DNA from 2 places in the Rubrivivax sp. JA1055 genome. Region 2 is predicted to be linked to the other one. Evidence: predicted binding sites of a transcription regulator. Region 2 holds the regulator's gene; the other holds the start of a gene.
The links. The regulator sigma-54, encoded in region 2, starts transcription at its own class of promoters, with help from an activator protein. The targets are predictions, from matches to a motif close to TGGCANGNAANCTGCTTT.
Positions count from the first base shown of each region.

Region 1: LOC65_RS08380 (PEP-CTERM sorting domain-containing protein) is a predicted target of sigma-54. The motif match lies at 4,724-4,741, and genes of this name have one in related genera.

Region 1 covers NZ_JAJKFP010000005.1:350,846-366,658, reverse strand. The annotation lists gene tldD (metalloprotease TldD) at 1-500, shown strand, start outside; gene LOC65_RS08395 (threonine ammonia-lyase) at 500-1,702, shown strand; gene LOC65_RS08390 (3-deoxy-7-phosphoheptulonate synthase) at 1,985-3,106, shown strand; gene LOC65_RS08385 (FAD-binding oxidoreductase) at 3,187-4,605, shown strand; gene LOC65_RS08380 (PEP-CTERM sorting domain-containing protein) at 4,815-5,573, shown strand; gene LOC65_RS08375 (SpoVR family protein) at 5,626-7,182, opposite strand; gene LOC65_RS08370 (YeaH/YhbH family protein) at 7,179-8,465, opposite strand; gene LOC65_RS08365 (PrkA family serine protein kinase) at 8,594-10,516, opposite strand; gene LOC65_RS08360 (ParB/RepB/Spo0J family partition protein) at 10,965-11,849, opposite strand; gene LOC65_RS08355 (alpha/beta hydrolase) at 11,861-12,412, opposite strand; gene argC (N-acetyl-gamma-glutamyl-phosphate reductase) at 12,467-13,405, shown strand; gene LOC65_RS08345 (ParA family protein) at 13,526-14,287, opposite strand; gene LOC65_RS08340 (LysE family transporter) at 14,281-14,892, opposite strand; gene rsmG (16S rRNA (guanine(527)-N(7))-methyltransferase RsmG) at 14,955-15,578, opposite strand; gene mnmG (tRNA uridine-5-carboxymethylaminomethyl(34) synthesis enzyme MnmG) at 15,575-15,813, opposite strand, start outside.
Region 2 covers NZ_JAJKFP010000005.1:186,355-202,167, reverse strand. The annotation lists gene LOC65_RS07640 (NAD(P)(+) transhydrogenase (Re/Si-specific) subunit beta) at 1-913, shown strand, start outside; gene LOC65_RS07635 (long-chain-fatty-acid--CoA ligase) at 1,048-2,715, shown strand; gene LOC65_RS07630 (hypothetical protein) at 2,767-3,255, shown strand; gene LOC65_RS07625 (16S rRNA (uracil(1498)-N(3))-methyltransferase) at 3,305-4,033, shown strand; gene LOC65_RS07620 (amidase) at 4,076-5,584, shown strand; gene LOC65_RS07615 (hypothetical protein) at 5,570-6,205, opposite strand; gene LOC65_RS07610 (DsbA family oxidoreductase) at 6,394-7,032, opposite strand; gene LOC65_RS07605 (class I SAM-dependent RNA methyltransferase) at 7,029-8,264, opposite strand; gene LOC65_RS07600 (RNA polymerase factor sigma-54) at 8,491-9,993, opposite strand; gene lptB (LPS export ABC transporter ATP-binding protein) at 10,004-10,762, opposite strand; gene lptA (lipopolysaccharide transport periplasmic protein LptA) at 10,762-11,382, opposite strand; gene LOC65_RS07585 (thiol:disulfide interchange protein DsbA/DsbL) at 11,498-12,145, opposite strand; gene LOC65_RS07580 (SPOR domain-containing protein) at 12,211-12,816, opposite strand; gene argS (arginine--tRNA ligase) at 12,813-14,513, opposite strand; gene LOC65_RS07570 (serine/threonine-protein kinase) at 14,608-15,813, shown strand, end outside.

The sequences.
Region 1 (15,813 bases), 160 kb from region 2:
TGGCCTCCAAGCGCAACGTGCTGATCGAGGACGGCATCCTCGTCAGCTACATCCAGGACAGCCTGAACGCGCGCCTGATGGGCGTGAAGCCCACCGGCAACGGCCGGCGCGAGAGCTACGCCCACCTGCCGATGCCGCGCATGACCAACACCTACATGCTCGCCGGCGACAAGACACGCGAGGAGATCGTCGCGTCGATGAAGCGCGGCCTCTACGCCACCAACTTCGGCGGCGGCCAGGTCGACATCACGAGCGGCAAGTTCGTCTTCTCGGCCAGCGAGGCCTTCTGGGTCGAGAAGGGCAGGATCCAGTACCCGGTGAAGGGCGCGACGATCATCGGCAGCGGCCCGGATGCGCTCAAGCGCGTCAGCATGATCGGCAACGACCTGGAGCTGGACACCGGCGTCGGCACCTGCGGCAAGGAAGGCCAGAGCGTGCCGGTCGGCGTCGGCCAGCCGACGCTGCGCATCGAGCGCCTGACCGTCGGGGGCACCGCCTGATGGCTGCCGTCGAGTACGCCGACATCGAGGCCGCCGCCGGCCGCCTGGCCGGCCACGTGCTGGACACGCCCTGCGTCGAGAGCCGCACGATCGGCCAGATCCTCGGCGCCCAGGTCTTCCTGAAGTTCGAGAACCTGCAGTTCACCGCCTCGTTCAAGGAACGCGGCGCGCTGAACAAGCTCTGTGCGCTGGTGCAGCACGGCGTGGCCGGCGTCGTCGCCGCCTCGGCCGGCAACCACGCCCAGGGTGTCGCCCACCACGCCCAGCGCCTGGGGCTGCGCGCCGTCATCGTGATGCCGGTGCACACGCCGACGGTGAAGGTCGAGCGCACGCGCGGCTTCGGCGCCGAGGTCGTGCTGCACGGCGAGACCTTCGACGAGGCGCGCGAGCGCGCGCTGCAGATCGCCGCCGAGCAGAGGCTCGAGTTCGTGCACCCCTTCGACGACCCGCTGGTCATCGCCGGCCAGGGCACGATCGGCCTGGAGATGCTGCGCGCGCAGCCCGAGCTGGACACGCTGGTCGTCGCCGTCGGCGGCGGCGGGCTGATCAGCGGCATCGCCACCGCGGTGCGTGCGCTGCGGCCGGACATCCGCATCATCGGCGTGCAGACCGCGCGGTTCCCGGCGATGGTCAACGCCGTCAAGGGCACGCAGCACCCGCAAGGCCTGACGACGATCGCCGAAGGCATCGCCGTCGGCCAGCCGGGCGAGATCACGCGCGCGCTGATCGCCGAACGGGTCGACGACCTGGTGCTGGTCGACGAAGGCGACATCGAGCAGGCCATCGTGATGCTGCTCGAGATCGAGAAGACGCTGGTCGAAGGCGCCGGCGCGGCCGGCCTGGCGGCGCTGCTGAAGGAGCCCGAGCGCTACGCCGGGCGCAAGGTCGGCCTCGTGCTGTGCGGCGGCAACATCGACCCGATGCTGCTGTCGGCGATCATCGGCCGCGGCATGGTTCGCGCCGGGCGGCTGGCGCGCATCCGCGTCGGCGCGCGCGACACGCCCGGCGTGCTGGCGCGCATCACCACGGTGGTCGCGCAGGCCGGCGCCAACATCGACGAGGTCCACCACCAGCGCGCGTTCTCGACGCTGTCGGCGCAGAACGTCGAGGTCGAGCTGGTGCTGCAGACGCGCAACCCGCGCCACGTCGCCGACGTCGTGCAGGCGTTGCAGGCCGCCGGTTTCGGCGCGCAAGCGTACTGACGAATGCCGGGGTCAGGTCTTGCCTTTTGCACTGACGCTCTCGGCGCAAGACGCCAACGTCGCCGCGTGCAAAAGGCAAGACCTGACCCCAATCCTCACCGCGTGCTACATTCGACCCCGATGCGTTCGCCCGCCTTCTTCTTCGCGTACTTTTGGTTCTCGCCCCGTTCGGCGGCTGGAGAGGCAAACGCGTAACCCGAAGAAACGCGAGCGAACCCAGAAAACCGCCGGCAGCCCCGGCGGTTTTTTTTCGCCCCGTCCCCGACCACAGGAAGCCCCGTCATGAGCCCGAAATCCGCCGCAGCGACCGAGAGCCGCTACGCGCTGAGCGAGAAGACCAGCCAGACCGACGACCAGCGCATCCGCGACGTCACGCCGCTGCCGCCGCCGGACCACCTGATCCGCTTCTTCCCGATCGCCGGCACGCCGGTCGAGACGCTGGTGTCGGGCACGCGGCACAAGATCCGCCAGATCATGCACGGCGAGGACGACCGGCTGCTCGTCATCATCGGCCCGTGCTCGATCCACGACCCGGCCGCGGCCGTCGAGTACGCGCGTCGCCTGAAGGCCGAGCGCGAACGCCACGCCGCCGACCTCGAGATCGTGATGCGCGTCTACTTCGAGAAGCCGCGCACCACCGTCGGCTGGAAGGGCCTGATCAACGACCCCTACCTCGACGAGAGCTTCCGCATCGACGAAGGCCTGCGCATCGCGCGCCAGCTGCTCGTCGACATCAACCGCGAAGGCGTGCCGGCGGCCAGCGAGTTCCTCGACGTGATCTCGCCGCAGTACATCGGCGACCTGATCGCCTGGGGCGCGATCGGCGCGCGCACCACCGAGAGCCAGGTGCACCGCGAGCTGGCCTCCGGGCTGTCGGCGCCGGTGGGCTTCAAGAACGGCACCGACGGCAACATCAAGATCGCCACCGACGCGATCCAGGCCGCCGCGCGCCCGCACCACTTCCTGTCGGTGCACAAGAACGGCCAGGTGGCGATCGTCGAGACCCGCGGCAACAAGGACTGCCACGTCATCCTGCGCGGCGGCAAGGCGCCGAACTACGACGCCGCCAGCGTCGCCGCGGCCTGCGCCGAGATCGAGGCGACCAAGCTGCCGTGCCGGCTGATGATCGACGCCAGCCACGCCAACAGCAGCAAGCAGCACCAGCGCCAGATCGACGTGATGCGCGACGTCGGCGGCCAGATCGCCGCCGGCAACCGCTGCATCTTCGGCGTGATGGTCGAGAGCCACCTGAAGCCCGGGGCGCAGAAGTTCAGCGCCGGCAAGGACCGCGCGTCGGCGCTGGAGTACGGCGTGAGCATCACCGACGCCTGCATCGGCTGGGACGACTCGGTCGGCGTGCTCGAGGGCCTGGCGGCCGCGGTTCGCGCGCGGCGCAAGGCCTGAGGTCGGCGCCTGACCGGCCTCCTAGAATGCCCCGCCCAGGCGATGACGCTGCGGCGCCGGCCGCGTGCGAGGAGTTGGTCATGAGCGCTGTCCCCCACGATGCCGCCGCCCAGGCGGCGCGTCGCCCGCTGCCCGAGACGCTGCTGGCCGCGCTGCGCACACGCTTCGGCGAGCGCTGCAGCACCGCCGAGGCGGTGCGCCTGCAGCACGGCCGCGACGAGTCGCCCTTCCCCGTGACGCCGCCCGACGCGGTCGTGTTCTGCGAGAGCAGCGACGAGGTTGCCGCGGTCGTGCGCCTGGCCGGCGAGCACCGCGTGCCGGTCATCCCGTACGGCACCGGCTCGTCGCTCGAAGGCCATCTGCTGGCCGTGCAGGGCGGGCTCAGCGTCGACGTCTCGCGTCTGACACGCATCCTGCGCATCGACGCCGACGACCTGACGGCCACCGTCGAGGCCGGCGTCACGCGCGAGCAGCTCAACGCCGAGCTGCGCTCGCTGGGCCTGTTCTTCCCGGTCGACCCGGGCGCCAACGCGTCGCTCGGCGGCATGGCCGCGACACGCGCCAGCGGCACGAACGCCGTGCGCTACGGCACGATGCGCGAGAACGTGCTGGCGCTGACCGTCGTCACCGGCCGCGGCGAGCTCGTGCACACCGGCACACGCGCCCGCAAGTCGGCCGCCGGTTACGACCTGACGCGGCTGTTCGTCGGCAGCGAAGGCACGCTGGGCGTGATCACCGAACTGACGGTGCGCCTGGTCCCGCTGCCGGAGGCCGTCAGCGCCGCGGTCTGCCACTTCCCCGACGTCGCGTCGGCGGTGCGCACGACGATCCAGACCATCCAGCTCGGCGTGCCGATCGCACGCTGCGAGCTGCTGGACGTCAACGCGGTGCGCGCGGTGAACCGCCAGTCGGGGCTCGCGCTGCGCGAGGCGCCGATGCTGCTGATGGAGTTCCACGGCAGCCCGGCCGGCGTCAAGGAACAGGCCGAGACCGTGCAGGCCATCGCCGCCGAGCTGGGCGGCGAGGACTTCGAGTGGGCCGACACGCCCGAGGAGCGCAGCCGCCTCTGGGCCGCACGCCACCGGGCCTACTTCGCCGGCCTGCAGCAGCACCCGGGCACCCGCTCGGTGACCACCGACACCTGCGTGCCGATCTCGCGCCTGGCCGAGATCGTCGAAGCCTCGGTGGCCGACGCCGAGGCCAGCGGCCTGCCCTACTACATCGTCGGCCACGTCGGCGACGGCAACTTCCACCTCGCCTACCTGGTGCGCGACGGCGACGCCGCCGAGCGCGCGACCGCCGAAGCGATGAGCGAACGCATGGTGCGCCGCGCGATCGCGATGGAAGGCACCTGCAGCGGCGAACACGGCATCGGGCTGCACAAGATGGCGTTCCTGGAAGAGGAAGCCGGCGCCGGCGGCATTGCGCTGATGCGCGCGATCAAGCAGGCGCTTGATCCATTTCAAATACTCAATCCGGGAAAGATATTCAGGAACTGAACGCCTCGTTCGATACCGGCCGAGAGACTGTCGAGATATCTGACAAGGTTGTTTCCAAACCTCCCCAAGAGGCGCGCAAGTCTTTGTCAAATAAAGACTTTTGCAGATATCCCTAGTTTGGCGCACGAATTGCTAACGATTCGCCGCAACACGGCGATCGTCCCGATCGCCTTCTGCGGATAACGCGTCAAAACTACGGAGGAACCTCAATGTTCGCGATCAAGTGGGCGGCCACGGCCGGCGTGCTGGCCCTGTCGGCCGTCAGCGCCCAGGCGGCCACGGTGACCCTGGACTTCGACACCGTCGTGACCGGGTCGCGCGCGCCCGGCGTCTGGTACGTCGACCGCGCAGCGCCGGCGGCCTTCGAGAGCGCCGAGTTCGACGGCGAGAACCGCCTCAAGGTGACGACCAACCCGGCCGGTGCCACCGCGGACTTCTACGCCACGCAAGGCCGCAAGTACGACCTGGCGCCCGACACCTACAAGCTGAGCGCGCAGCTCTGGATCGACGAAGAAGCGGCCAGCTACGGCGGACGCTGGGCCGGCCTGTGGGGCACGGGCATCAACACTGCCGGTGCGGTCAGCGCCTATCCGATCATCGAGTTCGCGTCCGGCGGCTTCCGCTTCTGGGACAGCAACGAGCCGGGCTCCTGGACGGTTCCGGTGGTGGCCGTCGGTGACGCCTTCGACCAGTGGTACACGCTGTCGATCACGCTGGGCGGCGGCGGCAGCTTCCTGTACGAGGTGTTCGACGGCGCCGGCGCGCTGTTCGCGTCGCACGCCTACGTCGCCCCGGGCACGACGGCGATCGCCAACGCGATCATCCAGAGCTACAACCACGGCCGCAGCACGGCCTACGACGTCTACTGGGACAAGCTCAGCTACGACGTGCCCGAACCCGGCACGCTGGCCCTGGGCGGCTTGGCGCTGCTGGCCGTCGCCGGCACGCGCCGTCGGCGCAGCCACTGAGACGGCCCGCCGGGCCCTCCAGACACGAAGCCCCGCAAGGGGCTTCGTCGTTTCAGGCCGGCGCCGGCACGTTCCAGCGCTTGGTGACGTCGCCGCGCGTGTTGACGCTCTCCAGGTGCACCGCGAAGCCCCAGAGCCGCGCGACGTGTTTCAGCACCTCGGCAGCGCTGTCGTGCAGCGGCCGGTCGTTGTGCTGGAAGTGGCGCAGCGCCAGCGAGCGGTCACCGCGCAGGTTGACGTTCCAGACCTGGATGTTGGGCTCGCGCGTGCCGAGGTCGTACTGGTGCGACAGCGCCTCGCGCACACGCCGGTAGCCGGCTTCGTCGTGGATGGCGCTGATCTCCAGCTCGTTCTGCTTCTCGTCGTCGAGGATCGTGAACAGCCGCAGGTCGCGCATCAGCTTCGGGCTCAGGTACTGGCCGACGAAGCTCTCGTCCTTGAAGTTGCGCATCGCCTGGTCCAGCGCCGGCAGCCAAGGCGTGCCGGCGATCTCGGGGAACCACTGGCGGTCCTCGTCGGTGGGCTTCTCGCAGATGCGCTGGATGTCGTTGTACATCGCGAAGCCGAGCGCGTAGGGATTGATGCCGCTGTAGGCACGGTGCCCGACCGGCGGCTGGTAGACGACGTTGGTGTGCGACTTCAGCCACTCGATCATCACGCCGTCGGTCAGGTAACCGTCGTCGTACATCGTGTTCAGCAGCTTGTAGTGCCAGAACGTGGCCCAGCCTTCGTTCATCACCTGGGTCTGGCGCTGCGGATAGAAGTACTGCGCGATCTTGCGCACGATGCGCACGATCTCGCGCTGCCAGGGCTCGAGCAGCGGCGCGTTCTTCTCGATGAAGTACAGCAGGTTCTCCTGCGGCTCCTCGGGGAAGCGCCGGCTCTCCTGTGACGGGGCGTCCTTCTCGGCGCGCCGCGGCAGCGTGCGCCAGAGGTCATTGACCTGCTGCTGCACGTAGGCCTCGCGGTCCTGGCGCTCGGCGAGCTCCTGCGCCAGCGACTTGCGGCTGGGCCGGCGGTAGCGGTCGACGCCGTGGTTGGCCAGCGCGTGGCAGGAATCGAGGAACAGCTCGACGGCCTCCAGGCCGTGCTTCTCCTCGCACTTGGCGACGTAGTCCTTGGCGTAGACGAGGTAGTCGATGATCGACGACGCGTCGGTCCACATCCGGAACAGGTAGTTGCCCTTGAAGAAGCTGTTGTGGCCGTAAGCGGCGTGGGCGATGACGAGCGCCTGCATCGCCATCGTGTTCTCCTCCATCAGGTAGCTGATGCAGGGGTTGGAGTTGATGACGATCTCGTAGGCCAGCCCCATGTGGCCGCGCTTGTAGTTCTTCTCGGTGGCGATGAACTCCTTGCCGTAGCTCCAGTGGCGGTAGTTCACCGGCATGCCGACGGACGCGTAGGCGTCCATCATCTGCTCGGCGGTGATGATCTCGAGCTGGTTCGGGTAGGTGTCCAGGCCGAAACGTTCGGCGGTCGCGCGGATGATCGCGTGGTACTTGTCGATCAGCTCGAAGGACCAGTCGCTCGGGCCGGGAAGGGGTTCGCCGGGCCGTTCGCCGGGCGGGATCGGCTCGGTGAGCAGCGTGCGCGCGGTGCCGTGTTTCATGCCGCCTGCTTCCCTTCCTTCTTGAACAGGTCGCGGAAGACCGGATAGATCTGGTCGGCGCTGGTGGCCTTGCGCATCGCGAAGTGGCGGTGCCCGGCCTGCAGCTGGGTGTACTCCTCCCAGAGGTTCTGCTCTTCCTCGGCGACCTGCACGTAGGCGTAGTAGCGCACCAGCGGCAGCAGCTTGTCGCCCAGCAACTCGCGGCAGCGGCCGCTGTCGTGGTGCCAGTTGTCGCCGTCGCTGGCCTGGGCGCCGTAGATGTTCCACTCGCTCGGGCTGTAGCGCGCGCGGATGATCTCCTCCATCAGCACCAGCGCGCTGGACACGACGGTGCCGCCGGTCTCGCGGGCGTGGAAGAAGTCGTGTTCGTCGACCTCCTGCGCCTGCGTGTGGTGGCGGATGAAGACCAGCTCGATGCGCTCGTAGTGCTTGGTCAGGAACAGGTACAGCAGGATGAAGAAGCGCTTGGACAGCTCCTTGCGCGCCTCGTCCATCGAGCCCGAGACGTCCATCAGGCAGAACATCACCGCCTTGCTGGTCGGCACCGGCACGCGCACCCGGTTGCGGAAGCGCAGGTCGATCGGGTCCAGGTAGGGGATGCGCTCGACGCGCGTGCGCAGCCGGGCGATCTCGTCCTCCAGCGCCTCGATCTCGCGTTCGGCGACGGCGTCGCCGGGCTGGAGTTCGGCCTTCAGCAACGCCAGCCGGTCCTCCAGCTCACGCAGCTCGCGCCGGCTGCCGGCGCCGATGGCGATGCGCCGGCCGATCGCGCCGCGCATCGAACGCACGACGTGCAGGTTGTTCGGCGTGCCGTCGCTGCTGAAGCCGGCGCGGTGGGTCTTCCACTCGGGCACCTCGGCGAGCTGGGTGCGCACCAGGTGCGGCAGCGCCAGGTCCTCGAAGAAGACCTGCATGAACTCTTCCTTGCTCAGCGCGAAGGCGAAGTCGTCTTCGCCCTCGCCCTGATCGCTGGCCTGCCCGCTGCCGCTGCCACCGCCACCACCGCCCTTGGGGCGCTCGATGCGGTCGCCGCGGATGTACTCCTGGTTGCCCGGATGCACGATCTCGCGCACCCCGCCCTGGCCGTGGCCGAAGACGGGTTCGCTCAGGTCGCGCTTGGGGATGTGGATCTCCTCGCCACGCTCGATGTCGCGGATGCCGCGGCCGTCGATCGCGCGTTTGACCGCCTCGCGGATCTGCTCCTTGTGCCGGCGCAGGAAACGCTCGCGGTTGCCGATCGACTTGTTCTTGCCGGCGAGCCGTCTGTCGATGATCTGCTGCATGGCATTACTCCCTCTCCCGCAGGGCGGGAGAGGGTTGGGGTGAGGGCTGGTGATGCGCCTGCACCCTCACCCCTGCCCTCTCCCGCAGACGGGAGAGGGGGAAGCTGCGTGCGGCGCTCGACGTCATCTCAGGAACTCTTGCGAACGCGCAGGTACCACTCGCACAGCAGGCGCACCTGCTTGGGCGTGTAGCCCTTGTCGACCATGCGGGTGACGAAGTCCTCGTGCTTCTTGGCCTCGTCGGCGCTGGCCTTGGCGTTGAAGCTGATGACCGGCAGCAGCTCCTCGGTGTTGGAGAACATCTTCTTCTCGATCACCGTGCGCAGCTTCTCGTAGCTGGTCCAGACCGGGTTCTTGCCCTGGTTGTTGGCGCGCGCGCGCAGCACGAAGTTGACGATCTCGTTGCGGAAGTCCTTCGGGTTGGCGATGCCCGCCGGCTTCTCGATCTTCTCGAGCTCGGCGTTGAGCGCCGCGCGGTCGAACACCTCGCCGGTGTCGGTGTCGCGGTACTCGTGGTCCTGGATCCAGTAGTCGGCGTAGGTGACGTAGCGGTCGAAGATGTTCTGGCCGTACTCGGAATAACTCTCCAGGTACGCGGTCTGGATCTCCTTGCCGATGAACTCGGCATAACGCGGCGCCAGCAGCTCCTTGATGAAGCCGATGTACTTCTGCTCGAGCTCGGCCGGGAACTGCTCGCGCTCGATCTGCTGCTCCAGCACGTACATCAGGTGCACCGGGTTGGCGGCGACCTCGGTGCTGTCGAAGTTGAAGACCTTGGACAGGATCTTGTAGGCGAAGCGCGTCGAGATGCCGGTCATGCCTTCGTCGACCCCGGCGTAGTCGCGGTACTCCTGGTAGCTCTTGGCGCGCGGGTCGGTGTCCTTCAGGTTCTCGCCGTCGTAGACCAGCATCTTGCTGAACAGCGAGCTGTTCTCCGGCTCCTTCAGGCGCGTCAGCACGGCGAACTGGCTCATCATCTTCAGCGTGCCCGGCGCGCAGGTGGCCTGGGCCAGCGACGAGTTGCGCAGCAGCTTCTCGTAGATCTTCACCTCCTCGCTGACGCGCAGGCAGTACGGCACCTTGACGATGTAGATGCGATCGAGGAAGGCCTCGTTGTTCTTGTTGTTGCGGAAGGCCTTCCACTCGCTCTCGTTGCTGTGGGCGAGCACGACGCCGTCGAAGGGGATCGCACCGAAGCCCTCGGTGCCCTTGAAGTTGCCTTCCTGGGTGGCCGTCAGCAGCGGGTGCAGCACCTTGATCGGCGCCTTGAACATCTCGACGAACTCGAGCAGGCCCTGGTTGGCCAGGCACAGGCCGCCGGAGTAGCTGTAGGCGTCGGGGTCGTCCTGGGCGTAGCTCTCCAGGCGGCGGATGTCGACCTTGCCGACCAGCGAGCTGATGTCCTGGTTGTTCTCGTCACCCGGCTCGGTCTTGCTGATGCCGACCTGGCGCAGGATCGACGGGTAGCGTCTGACGACCTTGAAGCGGCGGATGTCGCCGCCGTACTCCTCCAGCCGCTTCACCGCCCAGGGGCTCATGATGCGGTTGAGGTAGCGCCGCGGGATGCCGTACTCGCTCTCCAGGATCGGGCCGTCCTCGTCGGGGTCGAACAAGCCCAGCGGCGACTCGTTCACCGGCGAGCCCTTGATCGCGTAGAACGGCACCTCCTGCATCAGCTGCTTCAGGCGCTCGGCGATCGAGCTCTTGCCGCCGCCCACCGGGCCGAGCAGATACAGGATCTGCTTCTTCTCCTCCAGCCCCTGCGCTGCGTGCCGGAAGTAGGACACGACCTGCTCGATCGCGTCCTCCATGCCGTAGAACTCGGCGAAGGCCGGGTAGACCTTGATGATCTTGTTGGCGAAGATCCGCGACAGCCGCGGGTCGTTGCGCGTGTCGATGCTCTTCGGCTCACCGATGGCCTTGAGCATGCGCTCGGCCGCGGTGGCGTAGGCCAGCGGGTTGCGCTTGCATTCCGCGAGGTAGTCCTCGAGCGAGATCTCCTCCGCACTGAGGCGTTCGTAGCGCGCCTTCAGGTTGCCGATCACGTCCATGCGAGCTCCTGGTCGATGACGGCGAGGGCTGTCGGAGCCGCAGCGGCCCCGACTTCCTCGCCTGGGGAAGTTCTGATGAAGTCCCGGCTGTACGGGCCCAGGCTCCATCAGAGCTTTCCGTCACGCCAGCGGCATGGCCGCTTGCCTCGGCAGGCAGATCAATCCTGCCCTGCGCGGGCTACGATTTCCACCGGGTTTGGCCTGTCATCGACCGCCTGTTCCGAGGAATCCGCCGCACCCGCCTCTCGCAAGAGCCGTGCCCCACCAGGGGCGCAGACGACTCCTTCCGTCCCCGCGGCGCCCTGCCGTGGTGGAAGGCACGCCGGGACACGTCGCGCGCCCATCATGCGACGGCGGCGAAAAGCCTGCAGGCGGTTTGGCCTTGCGGGGTCAGGCGGCGATGGTGCTCGCGCACCGCGCGGGTGCGGCCCGGGGCGGGCCAGCGGCGTCAGTCCTCGGCCGCGCCCAGACGTTCCAGCAGACCGTTCAACTCGTCGAGCGAGCCGAAGGCGATCGTGATCTCGCCCGACTGCTTCCGGCCGCGGCTGCGCACGCGGATCTCGACGGCGGCGCCCAGCGTGTCGGCTAGGCGCTCCTCGAGCCGCAGCACGTCGCGCGACTTGCCGGCGGCGGCCTTCTCGCGCGGCGTGGGCTCGGGCCGCGACTGGCGCTGCACCAGCTTCTCGGCGTCGCGCACGCTGAGCTTGCGCGAGGCGATCTCGTGCGCCGCCATGATCTGCGGCGCGGCCTCCAGCGCCAGCAGCGCACGGGCGTGGCCCATGTCCAGGTCGCCGGCGAGCAGCATCTGCTGCACCGGGTCGGCCAGGTTCAGCAGGCGCAGCAGGTTCGTCGCGGCGCTGCGCGAACGGCCGACGGCCTGCGCCGCCTGTTCGTGAGTGAGTCCAAACTCTTGGACGAGACGCCGCAAACCCTGGGCTTCTTCCAGCGGGTTCAGGTCTTCACGCTGAATGTTCTCGATCAGCGCCATCACCGCCGCGGCCTCGTCGGGCACCGGCTTGACGAGCACCGGCACGCGGTCGAGCCCGGCGATCTTCGCGGCGCGGAAGCGGCGCTCGCCGGCGATGATCTCCCAGCGGCCCTCGGCCACCGGGCGCACGAGGATGGGCTGCATCACGCCCTGGCCCTTGATGCTCTCGGCCAGTTCGTACAGCGAGCCCTCGTCCATGCGCGTGCGCGGCTGGTAGCGGCCGGGCTCGAGCTGCTCCAGGCGCAGCGTCGTCGGCTGGCCGTCGCCGGCCGGCGTTTCGGAGACTTTGGGGCCCAGCAGCGCTTCGAGGCCCAGGCCCAGCCCCTTCGGTTTTTTGGTCGCCATGGTCGTGATTGTCACCGAGCGGCGACGGGCCCCAGCGCCGCGAGTCGCGCGACGCCTTCGGGCCAGTCGCCAAGGCCCGATTCGGCATTCAGATGGCCGCGTGCACCCAGGCTCTCGGCCGGCACGCCCCAGTCGGCGGCCAGCGCTTGCGAGGCGGCGGCCGAGGCGAAGGGGTCGTCCTCGCTGTAGAGCACGAGCGCGGCAAACGGCAAGGGCCGGCGCACGACGGGGCGCCAGCGGGCGACCGGCGGCGGCGTGTCGGGCTGGTCCAGATCCGGCGGCGCGACCAGCAGCGCGCCGGCGACGCGCTCGGTGTGCGAGGAGTGTGCCGCCCAGGCGGCGACGAGGTGGCAGCCCAGGCTGTGCGCGGCCAGCCGCACACGGCCCGGCGCGGCCAGCACGGCCTCTTCCAGCTGTGCCATCCAGTCGCCACGCAACGGCCACTGCCAGTCCGACTGCTGCACACGCTGAAAACCGTGCAGCGCCTCCCAGCGGCTTTGCCAGTGCTCCGGGCCGGAGCCCAGCCATCCGGGCAGCACCAGCACACGTTCGTCCAAGGTCATCACCTTGCCTTATCCTCGACTGTTCACCCCACGAATTGTGCGCGAGAGGCAGCGATGAACTACACGGTCTACGTCGACGGACAGGAAGGCACGACGGGCCTGCGTATCCACGAGTACCTGGCCGGCCGCTCGGACATCGAGTTGCTGAAGATCGCGCCCGACCTGCGCAAGGACGCCAGCGAACGTGCGCGCCTGCTCAACGCTGCGGACGTCGCCTTCCTCTGCCTGCCCGACGCCGCAGCGCGCGAGGCCGCGGCGCTGGTGACGAACCCGAAGACCTGCCTGATCGACGCCAGCACCGCGCACCGCACCGCGCCGGGCTGGGCCTACGGCTTCCCCGAACTGGCGCCAGGCCAGCGCGACACGCTGCGCGCCGCCAAGCGCATCAGCAACCCGGGTTGCCACGCGACGGCCTTCGTCGCGCTGCTGCGCCCGCTGGTCGACGCCGGGCTGGTGCCGGCCTCGCTGCCGGTCAGCGCGACGTCGATCACCGGCTACTCCGGCGGCGGCAAGAAGATGATCGAGCAGTACCAGGCCGGCGGCAACCCGGAACTGGACGCGCCGCGGCCCTACGCGCTGGGCCTGGCGCACAAGCACCTGCCCGAGATGGCGGCGCACACCGGGCTGGCCGCGGCGCCGCTGTTCGTGCCGGTGGTCGGGCCGTTCTACAAGGGCCTGGCGGTGTCGGTGCCGCTGCACCTGGCACAGCTGCCCGGCGTGACGCCCGAGGCGATCCACGCCGCCTACACGGCGCACTACGCCGGCGAACGTTTCATCCGCGTGATGCCGCTGCGCGACGCGGCGACGCTGGAACACGGGTTCCTCGACGTGCAGGCGGCCAACGACACGAACCGCATCGACGTTTTCGTCTTCGCCAGCGACACGCAGGTGCTGCTCGTCGCGCGCCTGGACAACCTCGGCAAGGGCGCCAGCGGCGCCGCGGTGCAGACGATGAACCTGCACCTCGGGCTGGACGAAGGCCTGGGGCTCTGAGGCGATCGCCACGGCAGCAAAACGGCGCCCCGCGGGGCGCCGTTTTCGTTTGTTGCCGCAGGCCGCCGGGCGGCCCGTGTTCCACGTGGAACATGAAGCTCCGGCGCGCGCCGGGGCCGCTCAGCCCAGCCGCGCCACCATCTCGCGTGCGAACTCGACGAAGGCCATCGCGCCCTTGCTCGACGGGTCGAAGGTGACGCCCGGCTGGCCGTAGCTCGGTGCCTCGGCCAGGCGCACGTTGCGCGGGATCACCGTGTTGAACACCTTGTCGCCGAAGTGCGCCTTCAGCTGCTCGGCCACCTGCTGCTGCAGCGTGATGCGCGGGTCGTACATCACCCGCAGCAGGCCGATCAGCTTCAGCTCGGGGTTCAGGTTGGCGTGCACCTGCTTGATCGTGTTGACCAGGTCCGACAGCCCTTCGAGCGCGAAGTACTCGCACTGCATCGGCACGACGACGCCGTGCGCGGCGCACAAGCCGTTCAGCGTCAGCAGGCTCAGCGACGGCGGGCAGTCCATCAACACGAAGTCGTAGTCGGCTTCGGCCGCGGCCAGCGCCTGCTTCAGGCGGCGCTCGCGGCGGTCGAGCTCGACGAGTTCGACCTCGGCGCCGGCCAGTTCACGGTTGGCGCCGAGCACGTCGTAGCCGGCACTGCTGCGCTGGCGCGCCTCGGCCACCGTCGCGCTCTCCAGCAGCACGTCGTAGACCGACAGCGGCAGGGCGCGCTTGTCGACGCCCGAGCCCATCGTCGCGTTGCCCTGAGGGTCGAGATCGACGACGAGCACACGTTGGCCGACCAGGGCCAGGCCGGCGGCGAGGTTCACGGTGGTCGTCGTCTTGCCGACCCCACCCTTCTGATTGGCGATGCAGAAGATCTTCACGATGCCACCAGCTTCAGGCCGAAGCCGATCAGGAACACACCGGCCAGGCGCTCCAGCGCCTTCGCCACGCGGCGGCGACGCCCGATCTCGTCGCCCATGGCGCGCGCCAGCAGGCAGACGATCAGACCGTAGGCGAAGGTCAGCGCCGCGATCGTCACCGCCATCGCCGCGAAGGTGATGGCACCGCGGTGGGCGGCCGGATCGATGAACAGCGGGAAGAAGGCCATGTAGAAGACGATGGCCTTCGGGTTGAGCAGGGTGATGAAGAAGGCCTGGCGGGCGTAGCGCCCCGGGGTGATCGGCACCGCCGCCGCCACGCCGCCGCGCGACACCAGCAGCTTCAGGCCCAGCCAGCCGAGGTAGGCAGCGCCCGCGTACTGCACCGCGGCGAACACCGTCGGATAGGCCGCCAGCAGCGCCGCGACACCAGCCACGGCCAGCCAGAGCAGCACCTGATCACCGACGATGACACCCAAGGTCGCCGCCAGCCCGGCACGCAGCCCGCCCTTGGCGGTCGAGGTCAGCAAAGCCAGGTTGCCCGGCCCGGGCAACGCGAGAAACAGCAGAACGGCCGCGCAGAACGCGCCGTAGTCGGCGATGCCGAGCATCGTGAACCCTCCAGGAAGCCGGGGAGCGTACCCCAGTTTGTGCAGCCCGCCCTGGCGTGGCCTCAGGTTTTGCGCATCCAGACCAGGCAGCGCTGCGCGTCCAGGCCCGGCACCGACAGGTGTTCCACGTGGAACACCTCGACGCCGGCCGGCAGCGCGGCGATCTCGTCGTCGGGCACCCTGCCCTTCATCGCCATCCAGCACGCGTCGGGCTTCAGCAGCGCCGAGGTCAGCGTGACAAAGTCGGCCAGCGACGAGAAAGCGCGTGACGTGACGACGTCGAACGGCGCAGCCTTCAGCTGCTCGACGCGCGCGTGCTGCGCCTGCAGCCGCGGCAGCCGCAGCTCGGCCGCCGCCTGGCGGATGAACGCCGCCTTCTTGCCGACCGTGTCGACGCAGGTCACGTCCCAGCCCATGATCGCCAGCACGACACCCGGCAGGCCGCCGCCGCTGCCGACGTCGAGCACGCGCCCGGCCGGCAGGCGCGCGGCCAGCGGCTTCACGACGGCCAGGCAGTCGGCCAGATGCTGGGTCAGCATCTGCGCCGGGTCACGCACCGCCGTCAGGTTGTAGGTGGCGTTCCAGCGCTGCAGCAGCGCCAGGTAACGCTCCAGGGCCTCGACCTGGCCCGGCGTGACCTCCAGCCCCAGCACCGCGCAGACCGCGGCCGGCGTCGTGGCGGTCATGCCGAGGCCTCGTCGGCGGTGAAGCCCTTGAAGCGGCCTTTCTTCAGGTGCACCAGCAGCAGCGAGATCGCCGCCGGCGTCACGCCGGAGATGCGCGAGGCCTGGCCCAGCGTCTCGGGCCGATGCCGCGTCAGCTTCTGCCGCACCTCGAAGGACAGCGCGGTGACCTGGGCGTAGTCCAGCTCCTCGGGCAGCTTCATCTGCTCGTAGTGCGCGGCGCGCTGCACCTCGTCGA
Region 2 (15,813 bases):
CTTCAGCGGCCAGCACATGCTGAACCTGGTGCTGGGGCTGTCGACGGTCGGCCTGGGCCTGGCCTTCGCGGCCACCGAGAGCTGGCCGGCGTTCTTCGCGATGCTGGCGCTGGCCTTCGTGCTGGGCGTGCTGATCATCATCCCGATCGGCGGCGCCGACATGCCGGTCGTGGTGTCGATGCTCAACAGCTACTCGGGCTGGGCGGCGGCGGGCATCGGCTTCAGCCTGAACAACAGCATGCTGATCATCGCCGGCTCGCTGGTGGGCAGCTCGGGGGCGATCCTCAGCTACATCATGTGCAAGGCGATGAACCGCTCGTTCTTCAACGTCATCCTGGGCGGCTTCGGCGGCGAAGGCTCGACGGCGGCGGCGGGCGGCCAGGCACAGCGCAGCGTCAAGAGCGGCAGCGCCGACGACGCGGCCTTCATCCTCGGCAATGCCGAGACGGTGATCATCGTCCCGGGCTACGGCCTGGCGGTGGCGCGCGCCCAGCACGCGGTGAAGGAGCTGGCGGCCAAGCTCACCGAGAAGGGCGTGACGGTGAAGTACGCCATCCACCCGGTGGCGGGCCGCATGCCGGGGCACATGAACGTGCTGCTGGCCGAGGCCGAGGTGCCGTACGACCAGGTCTTCGAGATGGAAGACATCAACGCCGAGTTCGGCCAGGCCGACGTGGCGATCATCCTCGGCGCCAACGACGTCGTGAACCCGGCGGCGCACGTCAAGGGCAGCCCGATCTACGGCATGCCGATCCTCGAGGCCTACAAGGCCAAGACCGTCATCGTGAACAAGCGTTCGATGGCCAGCGGCTACGCCGGCCTGGACAACGAGCTGTTCTACATGGACAAGACCATGATGGTCTTCGGCGACGCGAAGAAGGTCGTCGAGGAGATGGTCAAGGCCGTCGAGTGACGGCCCTGCGCGCCGGCCCCGCCCCGAGGCCGGCGCGTGCAGCACCTCCCGGGGCAGGCGTGCCTGCTCGGAATCCCGGATGACGCGGACGTAAGGCAGCCGACAGAATCCCGCGTTCCACGGAGAAAAGGTGCATGGAGAAGATCTGGCTGAAGCAGTACCCGGCGGGCGTGCCCGCCGAAGTGAGCGCCGAGCTGTACCCGTCGCTGGTCGCGTTGCTCGAGGAAAGCTTCGGCAAGTATCGCGAGCTGCCCGCGTACAAGTTCATGGGTCGCACCGTGAGCTTCGGCGAGGTCGACGAGCTCTCGCGCGCCTTTGCCGCCTACCTGCAGTCGCTGGGGCTGGCACGCGGTGACCGCGTCGCGATCATGATGCCCAACGTGCCGCAGTACCCGGTGGCCGTCGCGGCCATCCTGCGGGCCGGCTACGTCATCGTCAACGTCAACCCGCTGTACACGCCGCGTGAACTGGAGCACCAGCTCAAGGACTCCGGCGCCAAGGCCATCGTCATCCTCGAGACCTTCGCCGCCACGCTGCAGAAGGTCTACGAGGCGGTGCCGACGAAGAAGGTGATCGTCGCCGCGATGGGCGACATGCTCGGCCTGATCAAGGGCGCGATCGTCAACCACGTCGTGCGCAAGGTGAAGAAGATGGTGCCGGCCTGGGACATCCCGGGCGCGGTGCGTTTCCCCGACGCGCTGGCGCGCGGCCGCAACAAGCCGCTGGCGACGGGCAAGATCGGCCCCGACGACATCGCCGTGCTGCAGTACACCGGCGGCACCACCGGCGTCAGCAAGGGCGCGATCCTGCTGCACCGCAACCTGGTGGCCAACGTGCTGCAGTCCGAGGCCTGGTACCAGCCGGCGCTGAAGAGGATCCCGGCCGGCGAGCAGGTCGTCACCGTCTGCGCGCTGCCGCTCTATCACATCTTCGGCTTCACGGCGAACATGATGCTGTCGATGCGCACCGGCGGCTGCAACATCCTGATCCCCAACGCACGCGACTTCCCGTCGACGCTGAAGGAGCTGTCCAAGCACCGTTTCCACAGCTTCCCGGCGGTCAACACGCTGTTCAACGCGCTGGCCAACCACCCGGACTTCGACAAGGTCGACTGGAGCCACCTGAAGATCAGCATCGGCGGCGGCATGGCGGTGCAGCACGCGACCGCCAAGCTCTGGCTGGAGAAGACCGGCTGCCCGATCTGCGAAGGCTACGGCCTGTCGGAGACCAGCCCGTCGGCGACCTGCAACCCGGTCGACACCGACGCCTACAGCGGCGCCATCGGCCTGCCGCTGCCGTCCACCGAGGTCTGCCTGCTCGACGACGACGGCCACGAGGTGCCGCCCGGTGTCGCCGGCGAGATCGCGATCAAGGGCCCGCAGGTCATGGCCGGCTACTGGCAGCGCCCCGACGAGACCGCCAAGGTGATGACCGCCGACGGTTTCTTCCGCACCGGTGACGTCGGCCTGGTCGACGAACGCGGCTACTTCCGCATCGTCGACCGCAAGAAGGACATGATCCTGGTCTCGGGCTTCAACGTGTACCCGAACGAGGTCGAGGACGTCATCACGCAGATGCCCGGCGTGCTCGAGTGCGCCGCCGTCGGCGTGCCCGACGCCAAGGCCGGCGAGGCCGTGAAGGTGGTCATCGTCAAGAAGGACCCGGCGGTCACCGAGGCCGACGTGCGGGCCTATTGCGAGGCCAACCTCACCGGCTACAAGCGGCCGAAGGTGGTCGAGTTCCGCACCGACCTGCCCAAGACCCCGGTCGGCAAGATCCTGCGGCGCGAACTGCGCGGCTGACGCCATGGGCGCCGACCGCCGCACGGGCGCCTGCGCCCGCCGGGGCCGCGCATGAGCGTGCGCCTGCAGCGCACCGACGCCGGGCGCGAGGCCATCCGCTCCCGCGACGGCCAGCTCTCTCGCGCCGCGCGCAACCTGCTGCTGATCGTCGACCCCTCGCGGCCGGCCGAGCAGTGGCTGGCCGCCGTCGCCGGCGCCGAACCGGCCGACCTGGAGCGCCTGATCGCGCTCGGCTACGTCGCCGAGAGCAGCCCGCCGCCGCGTCTGGCGGCCGCTGCGGCGGCCGTCTCGCGGGCGCGGGGCGCGGCGCAGGCCGCGCTGGCCGGCGCCGAGCCGCGGGTGCTGTACGACCTGCTGACCTCCGAGGCCCGCTCGCGGCTGGGCCTCGTCAAGGGCTACCGCATGGTGCTCGACGTCGAGCGCAGCCAGGGCCTGGACGAGCTTCGCCAGCTCGCGCTGCGTTTCGTCGACGAGCTCGAGGCCGCCGACGGCGAGGCTGCGGCGCTGGCCTTCTGCCGCCGCCTCGGCGGCGCGCCCTGAGCAACGGGGCGGCGCGCCGGGGGCGGCTTGCGGCACACTGCGCGCCGCGATGAGCACCCGTCTTTATCTCGACATTCCCCTGGCCGCCGGCAGCACGCTGGCGCTGCCGCCCGGCGCCGCGCGCCACGTCCAGGTGCGCCGGCTGCAGCCCGGCCACGCCTTGGTCCTGTTCGACGGCGGCGGCGCCGAATGGCCGGCCGAGGTCGTCGCGATGGGGCGCAGCGAGGTCACGGTGCGTGTCGGCGAGCCGCAAGCCGTCGAGCGCGAGCTGCCGTTCGCGGCGACGCTGGCCGTCGGCATGCCGGCCAACGACCGCATGGACGCGCTGGTCGAGAAGGCCACCGAGCTCGGCGTCGCGGCGATCCAGCCGCTGGTCTGCGAACGGTCGGTGCTGCGCCTGGACGGCGAACGTGCCGAGCGCAAGCAGGCGCACTGGCAGGCGGTGGCCGTCGCCGCCTGCGAGCAGTGCGGGCGCACGCGCGTGCCGCGCATCCAGCCGGTGCGGCCGTTGGCGGCCTGGCTGGGCGCGCTGCCCGCGGAGCAGGATCTCGGCACCCGGCTGCTGCTGAGCCCGCGCCCCGGCGCGCGCCCGCTGGCCGAGCGGCTGCCGGCCGGTGCCGGCTTCTGCACGCTCAGCGGCCCCGAAGGCGGCCTGTCGCCGGCCGAGGAGGCCGCGGCCGTTGCCGCCGGCTTCGCCGCCGTCGGCCTGGGCCCGCGCGTGCTGCGCGCCGACACCGCGCCGCTGGCGGTGCTGGGCTGGGCCGGGCTGCGGGTCTGACCCGCTGCGCGGCAGCCGGCGCCGCCGCCAGAATGGCCGCCGATGCGGCACGACGAGTACCTGCGCCACGACGCCACCGCGCTGGCCGATCTGGTGCGCCGCGGCGAGGTCTCGCCGCAGGAGCTGCTGGACCTGGCCCGCGCCCAGGCCGAACGGGTGCAGCCACGTCTCAACGCCGTCACACGCTGGCTGCCGGCGCTGGCCGAGGCCCAGCTGGCGCACGGCGCCGCCGGTCCGCTGGGCGGTGTGCCGTTCGTCGTCAAGGACAGCGTCGCCGATGTCGCCGGCGTGCCGACGAGCTACGGCAGCCGCGCCGGCGAACGCCTCGTGCCGCCGGTGCACGCCGCGGTGCTGCGCCGGCTGCTCGACGCCGGCGCGACGGTCTTCGCCAAGACCAACCTGCCGGAGTTCGGCCTCAAGGGCGTCAGCGACTCGCGCGCCTTCGGCCCCGTGCGCAACCCCTGGGACCCGGCGCGCCACGCCGGTGGCTCCAGCGGCGGCTCGGCGGCGGCGGTCGCCGCGGGTGTGGTGCCGATGGCGGGCGGCAACGACGGCGGCGGCTCGCTGCGCATCCCGGCGGCGTTCTGCGGGCTGTTCGCGCTGAAGCCGTCGCGCGGGCGCATCTCCAACGGCCCGGGTCTGGGCGAGGTCTGGTTCGGCGCCTGTTCGGAAGGCGTGATCTCGCGCAGCGTGCGTGACAGCGCGCTGGCGCTGGACATCCTCTGCGGCCCCGAGCCCGGCGACCCGTTCACCGGCGCCGCGCCGGCCGAGCCCTTCGTCGCCGCGCTGCGCCGGCCGCCGGCGCGGCTGCGTGTGGCGTTCTCGACGGCCTCGCCGCTGGGCACCGCGGTCGACGCCGAGGCCGCGGCGGCGGTGCAGGCCGCGGCGCGCCGGCTCGAAGCCCTGGGCCACCACGTCGAGGAAGCCGCGCCGCCCGTCGACGGCCATGCGGTCGCGGCCTGTTATCTGCAGCTCTACGCGGCCCAGGTGCCGGCGGTGATGGCCCAGGCGCGTGCGCTGGGTGCGCGCGACACCGAGTTCGAGCCGCTGACGCGGGTGATGGCCGCCTACGGCCAGCGCCTGGGCGGCGCGGCGCTGACCGCCGGCCTGGCGCGCTGGAACGGGTTCGCGCGCACGCTGGGGGCCTTCTTCACCGCCCACGACGTCTGGCTGACGCCGACGACCGCACGGCCGGCGCTGCCGCTCGGCGCGCTGGAGCCGTCGCCGGCCGAGGCCCGGTTGACCGACCTGCTGCTGGCCAGCGGGCTGCTCGCGCCGCTGGCGCGCTGGGGCGCGCTCGACACGCGTGTGCAGCGCCTGTTCGTGCAGAACCTGGCGCCGTACCCGTTCACGCAGCTCGCCAACCTGGCCGGCGTGCCGGCGATGAGCCTGCCGCTGCACCGCACGCCCGAGGGTCTGCCGCTGGGCGTGCAGGCCATGGGCCGCCAGGGCGACGAGGCGACGCTGCTGCAGCTGGCGGCCGAGCTCGAGGCCGATGCGCCTTGGTTCGACCGCCTGCCGCCGATCGCCAGCGGTTCAGCCGCCCAGTGAGAACGGCAGCAGCGACCGTTCGGTGCCGAAAGCCAGCCGGTCGAACAGGCCGTAGACCGCGACGCCGCCATCCCAGGCGCTGGAGATGACGACCCGGGTGATGACCGCGCTGCCGGCCGACACCATCAGCACCTGCCAGCTGCCCCAGGCCGGGTCGCCGGGGTTCAGCGGGTAGCGCGTGCGCTCGAGCAGCCGGTTGCCGGCGTCGTAGGCCTCGATGAAGGGTCGCGCCGTCGGGTTGCCGAAGTACTCGGGCGGCAGCACCGGCTGGGCGTCGATCGACACCCATTGCTGCGGCTTGTCGAAACGCGCCTCGATGCCGCCCTGGCGGGCGTCGAACAGGCTCAGCTGCGGCGGCGCGACCACCGACACGCCGTTGGGTGCGCTCTCGATGCCCCAGGCCGAGCGTGCGTAGCTGCTCCAGCGCCGCGGCGGGCTGGTGCTGATCGACGCGAAGTGCACGCCCTTGGCGGCGTACTGCTCGTCGATGACGGTGCCGTCGGGCACGTCGTCGAAGGTGATGATCGTCGGGCGGGCGAACGGCAGCGGCGGGCGCGGCCGGAACAGGTCGGTGCGGTTGGGTGCGGGCACGGAGCCCAGCAGGTCCAAACGGGTGGCCATGATCGATCTCCTGGTGCGGACAACGGTCGCCCGGCGGCCGGACGACTGCGCCGCGGGGCCCGTCGAGGCCATGCTCGGCCGCACCGCGGCCCGCCGCTTGCGCTGTGTCAGCGAAGCCCGGGGCACCCCCCAGCCCGCAGTCGGTGCGCCGGCGCGCGGCGAGTTGTTGCCGCGGCCGGGCCGGCCGTTCAGCGGCCGGCGGCGATCTCGCGCAGCGCCTGCTCGAAGACCTCGGGCGGCTGGCCGCCGGAGATCAGGTGGCGCTCGTCGACCACGACGCCCGGCACCGAGCGGATGCCCAGCGCCAGCCAGCGCTGCTCCTCGGCGTGCACGGCGTCGGCGAACTCGCCGCGTTCGAGCACCTCGCGGGCGCGGGCCTCGTTCAGCCCGACGCCGGCCGCGACCTGGGCCAGCACCTCGGGGTCGCTCGGGTTGCGGCCTTCGCCGTGGTAGGCGGCGAGCAGCGCCCGCTTGAGGTCCAGCGCCCGGCCTTCGAGACCGGCCCAGTGCAGCAGCCGGTGGGCGTCGAAGGTGTTCCAGATGCGCGTGCGCTCGCCGAAGGCGAAGCCGACCGCCGCGCCGCGTTCGGCCAGCGTGCGCCGCACGGCGGCGAACTGCTCGGGCGCGCCGCCGTACTTGCGCTGAAGATGTTCGTCGATGGCCTCGCCTTCGGGCGCCATGTCGGGGTTCAGCTCGAACGGGCGGACCTCGATCTCGGCCTCGATCTCGCCGGCCAGGTTCTCGAGCGCCCGCTCCAGCGACGCCAGGCCGACGGCGCACCAGGGGCAGACGACGTCGCTGACGAAGTCGATGTGCAGACGCTTCATGCGGCCTCCTTGTTGGACCCGGCAACCATGTCGAAGCGGAACAGCCGGCATTCGATGGGCCCGTTCCACATCGGCACGCGCCGGCTCTCCTTCAGCCGCATCAGCGACGGCAGCTTCATCTCCGGGCTCAGCACCCAGGCCGTCCAGCCGGCGTAGCGGCGTTTCCAGTGCGCGGCCAGCGCGCCGAAGAACTCGGCCGACGAGCCGCCGCCGTCGAAGCCTTCACGCGCGCCGCCGGGCGCGTCGCCGCGGGCGCTGCCGCTGCCCTTGGGCGCGATGCGCTCGCCGTACGGCGGGTTGAGCATCAGCGTGCCGCGTTCGGCCGGCGCCGGGCGCTGCAGCGCGTCGGCAGTCTTGAAGGCGATGGCCTGGCCGACGCCGGCGTTGGCGGCATTGCGCGCCGCGAAGTCGGTCATGCGAAAGCTCACGTCGCCGGCGAAGACCTCGACCGCAGGCGCGTGCACACGTTCGCGCGCGGCCTGCTGCAGCTCGCGCCAGGCACCGAGCTGGTCGCGGAAGGGCAGCAGGCGCTCGAAGGCGAAACGGCGCTTGATGCCCGGGGCGATGCCGCAGGCGATCTGCGCGGCCTCGATGGCGATCGTGCCGGCGCCGCAGCAGGGGTCGAGCAGCGCGCCGTCCTCCTCGCGGCCCTGCCAGCCGGCGGCGGCCAGCATCGCCGCGGCCAGCGTCTCCTTCAGCGGCGCCTCGCCCTTGACGCCACCGGCGCGTTCGTCGCGCCAGCCGCGCTTGAACAGCGCCTCGCCCGAGGTGTCGGCGTACAGCGTCGCGTGCTCGGGGCCGACGTACAGCTGCAGCGACAGGTCGGGGTGGCGGGTGTCGACGCTGGGGCGTTCGCCGCTCGTTTCGCGCAGCTGGTCGCAGACGGCGTCCTTCACGCGCAGCGTCGCGAAGTTCAGGCTCTTCAGCGGCGAACGCTGCGCCGCGACGTCGACACGCAGCGTCTGGCGCGGCGTGATCCAGTCGTCCCAGCGCACGCGGCGCGCGAGTTCGTAGAGCTCGTGCTCGTCGCGGTAGGGGCCGTCGATCAGCGGCCACAGCACACGCTGGGCGAGCCGGCTTTCCAGGTTCAGCGCCATCGCGGCGCGGGCGTCGCCGTCGACGAAGACGCCGCCGCGCACGGCCTCGGTGCGGCAGCCGGTGATGCGGGCGGCCTCGTCGGCCAGCAGCGGCTCGACGCCACCGGCGCAGGGAAGGAACAGGGAGACGGTCATGACGGCGGCGCGACGGACGAAAGCGCTGGACTGTAGTCCAGCTGCGGCGGCGGCGGCGCGTTGTGGCGGAGGACGCGGAGGACGGGGTCAGGAGGACGGGAGGACGGGGTCAGGTCTCGCAAGACCTGACCCCGGGCTGCCCGGGCTGCCTCAGCTGCGGCGGCGGCGCGTCGCGGCGGAGGACGGGGTCAGGTCCTGCGGGACCTGACCCTGGGCTGTGGTCGCGTCAGATCGCCCGGCGCAGCGAGGCCGGCGCGATCTTCAGCGCCTCGCGGTACTTGGCGACGGTGCGGCGCGCGACCTGGATGCCCTGCTCCTCGAGCATCTGCGACAGCTGGCTGTCCGACAGCGGCTTGCTGGCGTCCTCGGCCGAGACGAGCTGCTGGATCAGCGCCCTCACAGCGGTGCTCGACGCGTTGCCGCCGGCCTCGGTGTTCAGCGAGCTGCCGAAGAAGTACTTCAGCTCGAAGGTGCCCTGCGGCGTGGCCATGTACTTGGCCGTCGTCACGCGCGAGATCGTGCTCTCGTGCAGGCCCAGCTCGTCGGCGATCTCGCGCAGCACCAGCGGCTTCATCGCGATCGCGCCGTGGGTGAAGAAACCCTTCTGGCGCTCGACGATGGCCTTGGACACACGCAGGATGGTGTCGAAACGCTGCTGGATGTTCTTCATGAACCAGCGCGCCTCCTGCAGCCGCGACGACAGCCCGCCGGCGCCGTTGCGCTGGCCGCGGATCGCCTGGGCGTAGAGGTCGTTGATGCGCAGCTTGGGCATCACGTCCGGGTTCAGCAGCACCTTGAAGCCGCGCCCCGACTTCTGGACGATGACGTCGGGCACGATGATGTTCGACTCGGCCGGCGCGAACGGCCGCCCCGGCTTGGGCTCGCAGGCGACGATCAGTGCCTGCGCCTGGCGCAGCAGGTCCTCGCCGGCGCCGGTGGCGGCGGTCAGCTTCTTCACGTCGCGCCGCGCCAGCAGCTCCAGCGAGTGCTCGCAGATGCGGATCGCGACCTCGCGCGCCTCGCAGCGCGGCGTCGTGCGCAGTTGCAGCACCAGGCACTCGGACAGCGAACGTGCGCCGACGCCGGTCGGCTCCAGGCTCTGCAGCCAGCGCAGCGCGCACTGCAGGCGGTCGGCCAGGGCCTCGCGCTGCTCCTCGTCGTCCAGGTCCAGCATGTCGGCCAGGCGCGCGGCGATGTCCTCCAGCGGGTCGGCGAGGTAGCCGTCGTCGTCCAGCGACTCGATCAGCACGTGCAGTGCCGCAGCGTCCTCGGCCGACAGCCGCATGCCGGCGATCTGGCGCCGCAGGTGGTCCTGCAGCGTGCCGGCGCTGGCGCGGCGCTCCTGCGGGTCGAGGTCGTCGTCGCCTTCGGGCGCTGCCGCGGCCGGGGTCTCGCGGATGCCGTCGAAGTCGTCGCGCTCGGTGCCGTTCTCCCAGTCGTCGCGTTCGGTGGTGCCGAACTCGGCGGCGTCGACCTCGGCCGGTGCCGGCTCGGCGGCACCGTCGCCGTCGTCACGCTCGGCGACGCGGTCGACGGTGGCACGTTCGGCCGGCGCGTCGAACGGTGTCGCCGCGTCCTCGTCCATCTCCAGGAACGGGTTCTGCTCGAGCATCTGCTCGACTTCCTGGTGCCGCTCCAGCGTCGACAGCTGCAGCAGCCGGATCGACTGCTGCAGCTGCGGCGTCAGCGCCAGATGCTGCGACAGGCGGACTTGGAGGGAGGGCTTCATCGGCCGCGCGTCACATCTTGAAATGCTCGCCGAGGTAGACCTTGCGCACCTCGGCGTTCTCGACGATCGCCTGCGGCGTGCCTTCGGTGAGCACGCTGCCCTCGCTGATGATGTAGGCGCGGTCGCAGATGCCCAGCGTCTCGCGCACGTTGTGGTCGGTGATCAGCACCCCGATGCCGCGCGACTTGAGGAAGGCGATGATGCGCTGGATCTCGATGACGGCGATCGGGTCGACGCCGGCAAAGGGCTCGTCGAGCAGGATGAAACGCGGCTGCGTGGCCAGCGACCGGGCGATCTCGACGCGGCGGCGCTCGCCGCCGGACAGCGCCGGCGCCGGCGAGTCGCGCAGCTTCTCGATCGACAGGTCGTGCAGCAGCTTGTCCAGCAGCTCCTGGATCTGCGCCGGCTTCAGCGGCCGGCCGTCCGGGCCCTGCTGCAGCTCGAGCACGGCGCGGATGTTCTCCTCGACGGTCAGCTTGCGGAAGATCGACGCTTCCTGCGGCAGGTACGACAGCCCCAGGCGCGATCGCTGGTGGATCGGCAGGCGCTCGACCGGGCGGCCGTCGATGCGGATCTGGCCGGCGTCGGCACGCACCAAGCCGACGACCATGTAGAAGGTGGTGGTCTTGCCGGCGCCGTTGGGGCCGAGCAGGCCGACGACCTCGCCGGCGGCCACCGACAGGTGCACGTCCTTGACGACGCGCCGCTGGCCGTAGCTCTTCTGCAGGTTCTCGGCTTCGAGCCGGCTGCCCGCGACGGCGGTTTCCATCAGCGCTGGCCCCCGAGCGAGCGCGCCGGCGCCAGCGGCGCGGCCGAGGCCGGCGCGGCCGGCGGCGTGGCCGCCTTGTCGCTGCGCGGGCTCAGCACCGCGCGCACGCGACCGCTCGGGTTGGCACGGGTCGTCTCGCCGCCGGCGACGCTGAAGGTCTCGGCGGTGTTGTCCCAGACGATCTGCGAGCCGGTGATCTCGTCGGCGACGACCGCGCCGCGCAGCCGGCGCACCGCGCCGTTGCCGATGAAACGCAGCGTGTCGGCGCGGCCGTCGTACTCGATGCGGTCGGCCACGCCCTCGACGACCTCGTCGACGCCGTCACGCTTCTGGCGGTAGCTCGCCGGGCGGCCGGCGCTGCCGATGGCGGTGGCGGCGCGGTAGCCGTCGGCCGTCTCGCGCAGCTCGACGCGGTCGGCGCGGATGACCATCGTGCCCTGGGTGATGACGACGTTGCCGTTGAACTCGACGAGCTGGCGCTGCAGGTCGACCGAGCCCGGCCGGTCGGCCTCGACGACCATCTGGCGCTCGCGGTCGGCGCGCTCGGCGGCCGCGGCGGCGCACAGCAGCGCCAGCACCAGCGGTGCGGCACGGCGGAGGAGGGCGAAACGGAGCGTCATTTTCGGCACGAAACTTGCAAGCATTCTAGCCACAAGTTCGTGCCGTCGAACAGGGTTCGCGGGCCCCGCGTTGCGAGGCCGATGCGCCGGATCAAGACCCGGCGCGGGCCCGGGCTCAGGCGCCCTGGCGGGAGCGGGCGATCAGGAAGTCGGCCACCGCGAGCGCACGCTCGTGGCCGCCGGCCAGGGCGCCGGAAGTGTAGTACCGGCCCTGGATGCCCATCGCCGGCACGCCGTCGATCTTGTAGGCGTCGGCGAGCTGCTTGGCGCGGCTGGCCTTGGTCGCCACGCTGAACGAGCGGAAGGCGTCGCCGAAGCGCTTGCCGTCGAGGCCGTTGGCGACCATGAAGTCGATGATGTCCGACTCCGACAGCAGGCGCTTGCCCTGCACGTGGATCGCGTTGAACACCTTGCGGTGCACCGCGCCGACCTGGCCCATCTCCTCGAGCGCGTAGAAGATCTTCTGGGCGATCTGGTGGCGCGCGGTGAAGCCCACCGGCACGCGGCGGAACACGACGTCGGCCGGCAGGCGCTTGCTCCAGGTCTCCAGCAGCGGCTCGAAGTTGAAGCAGTGGCCGCACTCGTACCAGAAGAACTCGACGACCTCGACCTTCTTGCCCTCGGGGATCGAGGTCGGTGCGGGCGTCTGCAGCCGCACGTAATGCGTGCCCTCGACCGGCCCGCCCTGCGCGCGGGCGCCACCGGCCATCGCCAGGCCCAGGCCCGCACCGGCCAGTTGGATCGAGAAATCGCGCCGCTTCATGAGTTTCCTTTCGAGTGATCGGTGTCGTCGCATGGGACCGGCCGCACCCGTGCCGGGTTCCCTGCTCAGGGCTTCTCGGCGCGGACCAGCCGGGCGTCGATGTTCGCCGCCTGCAGCCGTCCCTGGACAGCCTCGGCGTCGTCGCGCGTGCCGTAGGGGCCCGTGCGCACCCGGTACATCGTCTTGCCGGCCTGCTCGCGCTCGCTCACCTTGGCCGTGAAGCCGAGCATCGCCAGGCGGGCGCGCTCCTGCTCGGCGTCCTCGGTGCGCGTGAACGCGCCGGTCTGCACGAAGTACACGAACGCTTCAGCGGCCCGGTCGGTGGACTGGCCGGCGAGGATGGCCGCCGGATCGCGGGTGGAGCCACCCTGCGCGGCCGGGGCGCTGGCGGGCGTCCGCGCGGCCGTCGGCGGCGCGGACGGTGCGGCCGTCGGCGCCGAGGCGGCCGCCGCCGGCAGCGGCGGCTGCTTGCCGGCCAGCGGCGCGTTCGGGTCCCAGCGCTTGTTGCGCTCGACCTCGGCGCTGTCCTGCTCGGCGGTGCGCTGCGGAACCTTGTCGATGAAGGGCACCGGCGCCTTGGTGATGTACAGCGCCACCGCCAGCGCGATCGCCAGGCCGGCGAGCAGGCCGACGATCAGCCCGAGCGCGAAGCCGCCGCGCTGGCCCTTCACGCCGGCACCTCTTCGGCGGCGGCGCGCGACATCGAGGTCGGCGCCGACACGCCCAGCATGCCCAGCGCGTTGCGCAGCACCTGGGCGGTGGCCGCCAGCAGCGCCATGCGCGCGCGGGCCAGCGCCGGGTCGTCGACGAGGAACCGTTCGCTGGCGTAGTAGCTGTGGAAGGCCGCGGCCAGGTCGCGCAGGTAGAACGCGACGTCGTGCGGCGCGTGTTCGGCCGCGGCGCGCTCGAGCATGCCCGGGTAGGCCGCCAGCTGCAGCATCAGCGCGTATTCCGACGGCGCCGTCAGCCGCGACAGGTCGGCGCCGGCGAAGTCGGTCTCGCCCTGGTACTGCGCCAGCACCGAGCAGATGCGCGCGTGCGCGTACTGGACGTAGAAGACCGGGTTCTCGTCGTTGGCCTTCAGCGCCAGGTCGATGTCGAAGACGAACTCGGTGTCGGCCTTGCGGCTGATGAGGAAGTAGCGCACCGCGTCGCGGCTGGTCCAGTCGATCAGGTCGCGCAGCGTGACGTAGCTGCCGGCGCGCTTGGAGATCTTCACCTCCTGGCCGCCCTTCATCACGGTGACCATCTTGTGCAGCACGTAGTCGGGGTAGCCGGCGGGGATGCCGACGCCGGCGGCCTGCAGGCCGGCGCGCACCCGCGCGATCGTGCCGTGGTGGTCGCTGCCCTGGACGTTGATGACCTTGGTGAAGCCGCGCTCGAACTTGGCGATGTGGTACGCGACGTCGGGCACGAAGTAGGTGTAGCTGCCGTCGGACTTGCGCATCACGCGGTCCTTGTCGTCGCCGTAGTCGGTGCTGCGCAGCCACAGCGCGCCGCCGTCCTCGAAGGTCTTGCCGGCGTCGACGAGGCGGCGCACGGTGTCCTCGACGCGGCCGTCGGCGTAGAGGCTGGACTCGAGGTAGTAGTTGTCGAAGCGCACGCCGAAGGCCTGCAGATCCAGGTCCTGCTCGTGGCGCAGGTAGGCGACGGCGAACTGGCGGATGCCGTCGACGTCGTCGGCGTCGCCCGAGGCGGTGAAGGCGCGGTCGTCGGCGTGCACCGTCTTCTTCGCGGCGAAGTCGGCGGCGATGTCGGCGATGTAGTCGCCGTTGTAGGCCGACTCGGGCCAGCCGTCGTCGCCGGGCTTGAGGCCCTTCAGGCGGCAGCGCGTCGAGGTGGCCAGGTTCTGGATCTGGACGCCGGCGTCGTTGTAATAGAACTCGCGCGTCACGTCCCAGCCCTGCGACTCGAACAGGCGGCAGATCGAGTCGCCCAGCGCCGCCTGGCGCCCGTGGCCGACGTGCAGCGGGCCGGTCGGGTTGGCCGAGACGAACTCGACCATCAGCTTGCCGGCGCCGGCCGGCTTGCGGCCGAAGGCCTCGCCGCCTTGCAGCACCTCGGCGACGACGGCCTGGCGCGCCGCCGGCTTCAGGCGCAGGTTGATGAAGCCCGGGCCGGCGATCTCGAGGGCCTGCACCCAGCGCTCGAAGGCCGGCTGGCGACCGAGCAGCTCGACGAGCTGCTGGCCGACTTCACGCGGGTTCTTCTTCAGCGTGCGCGCCAGCCCCATCGCGGCGGTGATCGCGAGGTCGCCGTGGGCGGCCTGCTTGGGGGACTCGAACGCGGCGACCGGGGCGGCGCCGGGGGCCAGTTCGGCCAGCGCCGCGGCCAGCGCCTGCAGCAGCTCTTGCTTGGCTTGGATCATCGGCCGATTCTACTTTTGGGCCCTGCTCCCGGCGCGGGCTCGCCGGGGCGCGGCGAAGGTGGCAACATCGGCCGGCCCCACACGGCCCGAGACGATGACCGACGCCCCCACCACGACGTCCACCTTCTTCGACCCCGACCTGCCCGAGCGCATCGGCAAGTACCGGGTGCTCGAGCGCCTGGGCGAGGGCGCCACCAGCGAGGTCTTCCGCGCCCGCGACGAGTTCCGCGAGGAGGACGTGGCGATCAAGCGCGTGCGCCCGGCGCTGGCCGCCGACTCGCGCGAGAGCCACTTCCAGCAGCGTTTCTTCGCCGCCGAGGCGGCGCTCGTCGGCCGGCTGCAGCACCCCAACGTCGTGCGCATCCTCGACGCGGTGGCCGACGGCCAGGCGCCGTACCTGGTGATGGAGTACGTGCCCGGCTCGACGCTCAGGCGCTTCTGCCGTGCCGACGCGCTGCTGCCGCTGGACCAGATCGTCGAGATCGGCTTCAAGTGCGCGATGGCGCTGGACTACATGTACCGCCAGGGCCTGATCCACCGCGACGTGAAGCCGGCCAACCTGCTGGCGGTGGTCGACGGCGACCAGGTCGTCGACGTCAAGATCACCGACTTCGGCAGCGTCTTCAACTTCGACACCGAGCGCACCCAGATCTACCGCGTCGGCTCGCTGGCCTACATGTCGCCCGAGCAGCTCGACGGCGACACGCTGGACTGCCGCGCCGACATCTATTCGCTGGCCGCGGTGCTGTACCACCTGATCGCCGGGCGCCCGCCGTTCGACGCCCAGCAGCAGCCGGCGCTGATGCACCAGATCTACCGCGCCGAGCCGCCGGCGCTGGGCCTGCTGCGCGAAGGCGTGCCGCCGCGGCTGGAGGCGCTGATCCTGCGTGCGCTGTCCAAGAAGCGCGACGAGCGCCCGGCCGACTGGAGCGCGTTCGCGCAGGCGCTGTCCGAACTCGTCGCCAACCGCGAGGTGACGCAGGGCCACGCCCAGAACGTGCTCGACTCCGAGCGCTTCAACCTGCTGCGCAAGCTGGAGTTCTTCTCGCGTTTCGGCGACGTCGAGCTCTGGGAGGTGGTGCACCGCGCGAAGTGGCAGCGTTTCCCCTACGGCCACGCGCTGTTCCGCAAGGGCGACACCGGCAACGCCTTCCACATCGTCGCCGCCGGCCAGGTGGACGTCTACCGCGACGGCCAGCGTGTCGCCCGGCTGGGCATGGGCACCTCGGTCGGCGAGATGGCCTACCTGGCGCCCAGCGAGGAGCTGCGTGTGCACAGCGCCGACATCCTGGTGTCCGAG